DNA from 2 places in the Streptomyces sp. E-08 genome. Region 1 is predicted to be linked to the other one. Evidence: riboswitches for the same ligand, from Rfam matches in the RefSeq annotation. Region 1 holds a riboswitch; the other holds the start of a gene.
What was found. Region 1 has a riboswitch for S-adenosylmethionine ahead of thrC (threonine synthase). Riboswitches for the same ligand answer to the same signal wherever they lie in the genome.

Region 1 (4,543 bases):
TCGAACGCGATGATCTTGGCCATGTGAAGTGGTCCTCCCGGACATGGGGTGGATAACGCTCCAGGACCGCGCCGACGCCCGCGACGGACGGCCTGCGTGCCCGGCGGTTCCTTGCCCCACCTGGCCGCGGGCCTCGTCTGCCCGATCCTCGTAAGCACTCTCACCTTCCGAGTGCTAACGCCAATGATTAGCACTCGACCCATGCGAGTGCAAGCGACTCTCGTGGATCGGGCACCTCGCGGACGAGGTTCGGGAACGCACGAGGGGTCCGCATCCCCTCAGGGATGCGGACCCCTCGACGGCGTTGCGTCGGTGGCCGATCGCGCCGCGCTCAGACGGCGAGCTTGACCATGTCCGCCTGCGGACCCTTCTGGCCCTGCGAGATCTCGAACTCGACCCGCTGGCCCTCTTCGAGGCTGCGGTAGCCATCCATCTGGATCGCGCTGTAGTGGACGAAAACATCCGCACCACCGTCTACCGCGATGAAGCCGTAGCCCTTCTCCGCGTTGAACCACTTGACGGTGCCCTGAGCCATGCCTAACTCCCCTATTACTGGCCCTTGCGCGGGACCCGCACCTCGCGGACCCGGGTCAGACCCTGCGCCGGAACGCGTCGACCGCCGCTGAATGTATCTGCCCAACTGCCCTCTGCAACAGGTCATTCGACCGAGAATTCTGGGCGTCCCGGAAAGGGGAATTGGGGATAATCCCCGGAATTACGGGGCAAGTCGGGCCCGGCAAAGCGCGCAGAACGTACACAACGCGCAGGCACTTTGGCTGCTTCTTGTCGTGCGGGGACGCATTCTCATATGCGGCCGGCATGAGCAGCGGAGGGGACTTCCCCAACTCTACCTCGCTCAACCATGCAGAATTGCCCCCTCCGCTTATCGCGCGGAAGGGGCAATTCGTACCGACGGGTAAGGCTCAGCAGCCTCCGGCGACGGCCGGGATGATCGAGACGCCCGCGCCGGCCGGGGTGGCCGTCTCCAGGCCCTGCTCGAAGCGCACGTCGTCGTCGTTGACGTAGACGTTGACGAAGCGGCGCAGCTTGCCCTGGTCGTCCAGGACGCGGGCGGCGATGCCCGTGTGGTTCTTCTCCAGGTCCGCGATGACCTCGGCGAGGGTCGCGCCCTCGGCCTGGACCTCGGACTGCCCGCCCGTGTAGGTGCGGAGGATGGTGGGGATGCGGACGTTCACGGCCATGTCTTCGGAACCTTTCGGTGGGCCAGGAGGGGACGGACTCAGACGGCCAGGCCGGCGTCGCGGAACGCCTCCAGGCTCGGGCGGATGGTGACGGTCGCCTGAGAGGTGTCGGCCACCGCGTCCAGGGTCTTGAGTCCGTCGCCGGTGTTGAGGACGACGGTGGTGAGGTCCGGGTCGATGAGACCGGCCTCGACGAGCTTCTTGGTGACGCCGACGGTCACGCCGCCCGCGGTCTCCGCGAAGATGCCCTCGGTGCGGGCGAGGATCTTGATGGCCTCGACGACCTGCTCGTCGTTCACGTCCTCCACGGCGCCGCCGGTGCGGCGGGCGATGTCGAGGACGTACGGGCCGTCGGCCGGGTTGCCGATCGCGAGCGACTTGGCGATCGTGTTCGGCTTCTGCGGGCGGACGACGTCGTGACCGGCCTTGAAGGCGGCGGAGACCGGGGAGCAGCCCTCGGCCTGGGCGCCGAAGATCTTGTACGGCTTGTCCTCGACGAGGCCCAGCTTGATGAGCTCCTGCAGGCCCTTGTCGATCTTGGTGAGCTGGGAGCCGGAGGCGATCGGGATGACGAGCTGGTCGGGGATGACCCAGCCGAGCTGCTCGCAGATCTCGTACGCGAGCGTCTTGGAGCCCTCGCCGTAGTACGGGCGGAGGTTGACGTTCACGAAGCCCCAGCCCTCGCCGAGCGGGTCGCCGATGAGCTCGGAGCAGAAGCGGTTGACGTCGTCGTAGTTGCCCTCGATGGCGACGAGGTCACCGCCGTAGACACCGGCCATGACGACCTTGCCCTGCTCCAGGTCGTGCGGGATGAACACGCAGGAGCGGAAGCCGGCGCGGGCGGCGGCGGCGCCGACGGCGCCGGCCAGGTTGCCGGTGGAGGAGCAGGAGAGGGTGGTGAAGCCGAAGGCGCGGGCGGCTTCGAGCGCCTGGGCGACGACCCGGTCCTTGAAGGAGTGGGTCGGGTTGCCGGAGTCGTCCTTGACGAAGAGCTTGCCGGGGGCGACGCCGATCGCGGCGGCGAGGTTGTCGGCCCGGACGAGCTTGGTCCAGCCGGGGTTCAGGTTCGGCTTCTCGGCGACGTCGGCGGGGACGGGCAGCAGCGGGGCGTAGCGCCAGATGTTGGCGGGGCCGGCCTCGATCTGCTTGCGCAGCGCCTCGGGGTCACCGGTGGGGAGGTCGTACGCGACTTCGAGCGGTCCGAAGCAGAGTTCGCAGGCGAAGATCGGGCCGAGCGGGAAGACTTCACCGCATTCGCGACAGGAAAGCCCGGACGCGGGACCGAGGTCGACGTTGGTGGGTGCGACGGTCTGAACAGCCATGGAGGCGAGGCCCTTTCTCCTCATCTTTCCCATGACGAATTTTTCGCCATGAGACGGATTTGGCACCTTCCCTAGTCGGGGACCTCGCTGGAGGACGAGACGAACCGACTGGAGGGTTGCCGGGGCTTCAACGGGCCGTTTCCCTCTGCCCCTCTGGATGAGCGGTATTCGATTGTGAAGCGCGGTGGACTTTCGTTCCTGCGCTCCGACGCGGGCGGCACCCCGACGTGCATCGGGCATCCGCGTTGTTCAAGACTGTAACCGAAGGCCCGGAACCCTGGACCGGCCGTCCGAACCGCGAGATGGAGATCACGTGCTGGAAGAGGTGGAGCGCTGGCTGGACCGGCGGTCCTGGTCCGTGGCGGACCGGCCGCTGGAGCGGATCCTCGCCGCCAAGCGGAACACGAGGGTCAGCGTCGTCCTGCCCGCGCTGAACGAGGAGGCGACGGTCGGGGACATCGTCTCCGTGATCCGGCGCGAGCTGATGACCGAGGCGGTGCCGCTCGTCGACGAGCTGGTGGTGATCGACTCGGGCTCCACGGACCGTACGGCGGAGGTGGCGGCGGCGGCCGGCGCGCGGGTGGTCGCGCGGGACGCGATACTCCCCCGCATACCGGCGGTCCCCGGCAAGGGCGAGGTGCTCTGGCGGTCACTGATGGTGACGAGCGGGGACGTCGTGTGCTTCGTGGACGCGGACCTGCGGGACTTCTCGGCGGACTTCGTGACGGGGATCGTGGGCCCGCTGCTCACCGACCCGGACGTGGACTTCGTGAAGGCGATGTACGACCGCCCCTTCGGGGCCGAACCCGACGGGCTCGCCTCCGGCAGGACCCCTGCCCAGGGCGGCCGGGTCACCGAACTGGTGGCCCGCCCGCTCCTCAACCTGCACTGGCCGCAGCTGGCGGGCTTCGTGCAGCCGCTGGGCGGCGAGTACGCGGCGCGGCGCTCGCTGCTCGAACGGCTGCCGTTCCCGGTCGGTTACGGAGTGGAGCTGGGGCTGCTCGTGGACGCCCTGCACACGGTGGGCCTGGACGCGCTCGCCCAGGTGGACGTGGGCGTGCGCAAGCACCGGCACCAGGACGGTCTCGCGCTGGGCCGGATGGCGGCGGCGATCTACCGGACGGCGCAGCTGCGGCTGTCGCGGGGGCACCTGGTCCGGCCGAGGCTGACGCAGTTCGAGCGGGGCGAGAAGGGCTTCGAGCCGCGGACGTACGCGGTGGACACCGAGGAGCGGCCGCCGATGGCCGAGATCACGGAGTACGCGCAGCGCCGCGTGGCGTGACGCCCCATGATGATCCGTTTTGCATAAATTGCCCTTTTATGCGCTTCAGACAACATCACCTGGGCAGGGTGCTCGCGGCCATCGGGCTCACGGCGGGCTCGCTCGCGGCCGCGGTGGCCGCCCCGGCCGCCGCGGACGTGATCGAGCCCTTCGGCAAGCGGTACGACGCGTCGCTGTACGGCGACTTCACCACGATCGGCAACACGGTCATGGGCTGCCCGGACGCCCCGGCGGACCTGGCGGCGCGCTGCGCGACGGCGGCGTCGGGCCAGGGCTCGGACGACAACAACACCTTCGTGATGCGGCGGATCGACGCGGCGGGCACCGGGAACGCCGGCTTCGGCTCCAGCACCGGCCACGTGAGGATCCCGGCGGGCGCCGAGGTGGCGTACGCGCGCCTCTTCTGGGGCGGCAACGACGGCACGTACAGGGGCCCGGGCGGCGCCCTGCTGAAGCGCTGCGACCTCTCCGGCGCGGACGTCGGGCGGTCCCCCGGCGACCCGACGACGACGGCCCCGGTGATCAGGGTCGGGGCCGGGGCGGCGGCCCCGGTCTCGATCGACAGCATGGTCGCCGACCCGGCCGACACCGGCGGCCCGCACTACTACACGGGCGAGTCCGACGTGACGGCCGCCTTCGCGGGCGTCTCGGGGACGGACGCGCGGGTGGCGGTCGGCAACCTGTGGGCGCCGAGCGGCAAGGGCTGCGTGGCGGGCTGGTCCCTCACGGTCGTCCAC
Region 2 (4,543 bases), 3.7 Mb from region 1:
AACACCGCTGCCATCCGCATGGCGTAGGTGGTCAGCAGGGCGTAGGCGACGTCGCGGCCGAAGGAAGAGCCCTGCGCGCCCTCATCGATCGTGCTCCAGGCCGCCGCCGCGGCGCCGTAGAGCGTGGCGACGAAGACCAGACCGCTGCCGAGGAAGACCGTGGAGACGAACTTGTCCTCACGGTCGCCTCCCTGCTCGCGCAGGGCGCCCATGAACCACAGGAACGCGATGCCTGCGAAGGGGATCAGTTCCAGCGCCGTCCGCACGGCGCTCCGCTGCCCCGCGTCCACGGTCGCTCCGGCGCCGTCGACGCCGCTCGGCAGGGCGACCCGTACCAGGACGATCGCCGTGGCCGTCAGGATCGCGAACACCGCTCCCGCCACCCCGGCGGCCCACCGCGTCGCGAGGCGCTTGTGCTTCCGCTCCATGCTCTCCCACTTCCTGCCTGCGCTTCCTTCGTCCAGACACCCGTGGTCGCGGAACGCGCGCCACTGGAGTCACCCGGGAGGAAAAGCTCGGTGCGCCATACAGGCCATGGTTGGGGCGAGTCGTCGTGGTAGGGGAGGCGGGACGGCGACCGCCCGTGCGGGCCGGGATCCGCCGACGGCCCGCCCTCCGGTCTGCCGGTGGGCGGGCCGCTGCGGAGGCCGGTTCGCTGCGACGGTCACTCGCCGTCGGCGCCCTGCCGCGTGATCCGGGCCGGGACGCGCAGGGTCCGCCGGGGCGGCCGACCGGTCAGGCGGTCAGGCGGCCCTCTGGTCGGGCGGTCGGCGGCTCAGCCGGTCACCGTGATCTGCTGGGACGGGTCCGTGGTGTCGCTGAGCTGGTACGTGGCGCTGAAGGTCGCGGACTGGTTGCCGGTCGGGCAGAGGAAGCCACCCGTGGCGGTCGCGGGGACGGGGGCGTTGGCGATCGCCAGCTGGGACGGGGTGCCGTTGGCCCAGCTTCCGTTGACGGCGGTGGGTCCGGCCGGCGACGCGGTGATGGTGCAGCTGGCGAGGCCGCTGGTCTTGAGGACGACGCCGCCCTTGGGGATGGTGAAGCCGCCGGTGGCGGGGGCGCCGTTCTGGAGGGAGAGCGTCCAGGGGCCGTTGGTGGCGTTGCTCGTGATGGTCACGTTCACGCCGAAGATGCTGGTGCTGCAGCCGCTGAAGCTGGGCGGGTTGACGGGGACGGAGACGGGGCCCGCGGCGTTGTGGTTGCCGGGGGCTGCGGGGACGGCGTTGTTGGCTCCGCTCGTCGGTACGGAGGCGGAGACGGTGCAGGTCATCGTGGTCGACCCGGCGACGAAGGTGGCCTTGCCGGTGAGCTTGGCGGCGAAGGAGTGGCCGGCAGGTAAGACGGTGGTGGAGGCGGCCTGCGTGCCGTTGGCCCCGAAGGCGAGGGCTCCGGCGGCGGCGAGGCCGGTGAGGGAGACGAGCAGCTTGGACATGAGTTCTCCTCGGTGATCGACGGTGGGGTGCGAGGAGGTGCGGGTCGTCGCATGGTGCGGTGCGCGGGGTGCTGTCGAGCGGGGTGCGTACGTGTGGTGCGTGGGGGAACCGCGCAAAGTGACTTGAGAGTAGAACCGGCCGGTAGGGGTGTCCAGGCAAGATTCTCGCCACTCCTGACGGAACGTCAGATGAGTTGACCCGACTCGGACTTGACACCGAGGGAGCCGGAGGCGGGATCCCGGCGCCGACGGTCCGGCACTGTCACCCCCACTGACTCCTCTTGGGCACCCGGGGGTGGTGTCGCGCACCGCCCGCCTGACCCGCCGCTCGCCTGAAGAGGAGGCCGGTGGCAGGTGGCCGCGGGAGTCTTGTATGGTTCTCCGCGAATCATCCAGAGGGGTGGAGGGACCGGCCCTACGAAGCCCCGGCAACTCCCCGATCGACTCGGCGCTCCATGTTCGCGCCGCGCCGTAGGGATCAGTGCCAACTCCGGCCTGCGCCAACGTGGCGTGGGAAAAGATGAGGAGACACGGTGCTCTCTGTGCTGTCCTTCGCCCTGGCTCTGCCTGTCCCGGGCATTCCGCGTACCCATCTCGTGATCGCCGCGGCATATCGGCCGACCTTTTCGGCTCTTCCCCGCTGAGCATTCCCACCTTCCCTGCGTGAGATCGCCGCGAGTCTTCGCGCGCGACCGAGACTGGAGTACCCCTTTTCATGGACATTTCGGATATTTCTAGTGGTGTGGGCGTCCTCGACAAGGCCGCGGTGATCCTCGGTGCGCTGGCGGCAGGCCCGGCCACTCTGGCGGGACTGGTCTCGTCCACCGGTCTGTCACGGCCCACGGCCCATCGGCTCGCCATCGCACTCGAGCGCCACCGTCTGGTCGCCAGGGACGTACAGGGCCGCTTCGTCCTCGGCCCTCGCCTTGCCGAGCTCTCGGCTGCCGCGGACGAGGACTGCCTGCTGACCGCAGCCGGTCCGGTCCTCACCTCCCTTCGGGACGCCACTGGCGAGAGTGCGCAGCTCTACCGCCGCCAGGGCGAGATGCGCGTCTGCGTCGCCGCAGCCGAGCGGACGTCCGGCCTGCGCGACATCGTGCCGGTGGGGTCCACGCTCCCCATGAAGGTCGGCTCCGCCGCCCAGGTCCTGCTGGCCTGGGAGGAACCCGAGCGCTTCTACCAGGGCCTGCAAGGTGCTCGCTTCACGGCCACCGCCCTCAGTGGCGTACGGCGCCGGGGCTGGGCCCAGTCGATCGGTGAGCGCGAGCCCGGAATGGCCTCCGTCTCGGCGCCGGTCCGCGGCCCGTCCGACCGCGTCGTGGCCGCCGTCACGGTCACCGGCCCGATCCAGCGCCTCACCCGACAGCCCGGCGCCCGGCTCGCGAAGGCCGCCGTCGCCGCGGCCGACCGCCTCACCGAAGTCGTCTCCCACGCATGACCCTGGTGAGCGCATATCGGTCGACAGCGACGCCCCGCGCCGGGCAGAGTGGCCGGCCGTGACAAGCAGTGAGCTGTGGACCCGCGCGACCGCCGACCGCTACGACGCCGAGGAGACCGAGATGTCCTCGGCCGCCGTCCTCGGACCGACTCTCGCCTTCCTCGCCGACCTCGCCGGAGACGGCCAGGCACTGGAGTTCGCCATCGGAACCGGACGCGTGGGCGTCCCGCTCCGGGAACGTGGCGTGCCGGTGACGGGCATCGAACTCTCCGAGCACATGGCGGCCGTTCTCCGGCGCAAGGTCGACGCCGACGCCCTGCCGGTGACCATCGGGGACATGGCCGTGACCGTCGTCCCCGGGGAATTCTCCCTGGTCTATCTCGTCTACAACACCATCACGAACCTGCTCACGCAGGACGAGCAGGTCGAGTGCTTCCGCAACGCCGCGCGTCACCTGGCACCCGGAGGCCGGTTCGTCATCGAACTGGGCGTACCGCCCCTGCGGTTGCTGCCGCCGGGCCAGGTCGCGGTGCCGTTCGACGTCTCCGAGCGACACCTCGGCTTCGACACCTTCGACCTCGTCGAGCAGATCCTCGTCTCGCACCATTTCACGAGCGACGGCCACACGAGCGACAGCTGTACGAACGACAACGCAGGCGGCCGCTACCGCCGGGACAGTTCCCGGCACCGGTACGCATGGCCGGCGGAGCTCGACCTGATGGCACGGATCGCCGGACTGGAGCTGGAGCGTCGCGTCGCGGACTGGGACGGAACACCTTTCGTCCAGGACTCCCCGAAGCACATCTCCGTGTGGCGCAAGCCCGCCTGAGGGCTCCCGAGGCACGGCCGCACGTCAGGGTACGTACCGGTCATCGATCGGTATCTGCGGAGGGAAGCGGCGGCGTCACCCAGCGGATCGCCGCCGTGACCGCCAGACCGCCGGGTCGCGCGAAACGGCGGAGGAACCGGATCCGACGGGGCACCGGCACAAGGTCCTGGGCCCACGACGGCAAGAGGTCCACGGCGGCTGCCGCCAGCAGGAGGTAGGGCAGGCGGGCCGGCCACGGCAGAGGCGGTGACACCAGCAGGTACCGGGCCGTCGCCGACGACTCGTCCGTCGCCTCCAGCTCGCGGCGCCGGCTGCCGAGAGCTGCGACGAGACCGGCACGGGTCTCCGGCGGGTCGGTGACGCCCAGCCGCACGGCGACCGACGCCATGTCCTCGACGTACGCGTCCTGTTGCCCGCCGGTCAGCGGATGCAGGCCGTAGCGTCGATGAGCCTCCAGGAAGCAGTACGTCTCGGCCATGTGCACCCAGGACAACAACGACGGATCGGAAGCACGGTAGGGCACTCCGCCCGCCGTGCGCCCGGTCACCCTCGCGTGCACCCCGCGCACCCGCTCCACCGCCCGCTCGGCATCCCGCGCCGTGCCGAACGTGGTCTCCGCCAGGAAGGTACTGGTCCGCTGCAGGCGGCCCCACGGATCACCGCGGAAACCCGAGTGCGCCCAGACAGCCGCCATGGCGACAGGGTGCAGGGACTGGAGCAGAAGCGCGGCAAGGCCGCCGACGTACATCGAGGCATCGGCGTGCACGGTCCGCACCGGCCTGTCCGGAGCGAACCAGCGCGGCCCCGGTGTGTCATGGATGCGGGCGCGCTTCCGGTGTGCCGC

Region 2: another riboswitch for S-adenosylmethionine. It lies ahead of ACN9MM_RS38565 (IclR family transcriptional regulator); the one in region 1 lies ahead of thrC (threonine synthase).

The regions. Positions count from the first base shown of each region.
Region 1 covers NZ_CP183971.1:4,708,932-4,713,474, reverse strand. Annotated here, with positions in the region: gene groL (chaperonin GroEL) at 1-23, opposite strand, end outside; gene ACN9MM_RS21765 (cold-shock protein) at 332-535, opposite strand; gene ACN9MM_RS21760 (MoaD/ThiS family protein) at 924-1,202, opposite strand; gene thrC (threonine synthase) at 1,241-2,548, opposite strand; SAM riboswitch class I at 2,542-2,688, opposite strand; gene ACN9MM_RS21750 (glucosyl-3-phosphoglycerate synthase) at 2,838-3,806, shown strand; gene ACN9MM_RS21745 (DUF11 domain-containing protein) at 3,845-4,543, shown strand, end outside.
Region 2 covers NZ_CP183971.1:8,421,571-8,426,113, reverse strand. Annotated here, with positions in the region: gene ACN9MM_RS38575 (hypothetical protein) at 1-428, opposite strand, end outside; gene ACN9MM_RS38570 (hypothetical protein) at 776-1,432, opposite strand; SAM riboswitch class I at 1,818-1,959, shown strand; gene ACN9MM_RS38565 (IclR family transcriptional regulator) at 2,148-2,870, shown strand; gene ACN9MM_RS38560 (class I SAM-dependent DNA methyltransferase) at 2,929-3,699, shown strand; gene ACN9MM_RS38555 (oxygenase MpaB family protein) at 3,740-4,543, opposite strand, start outside.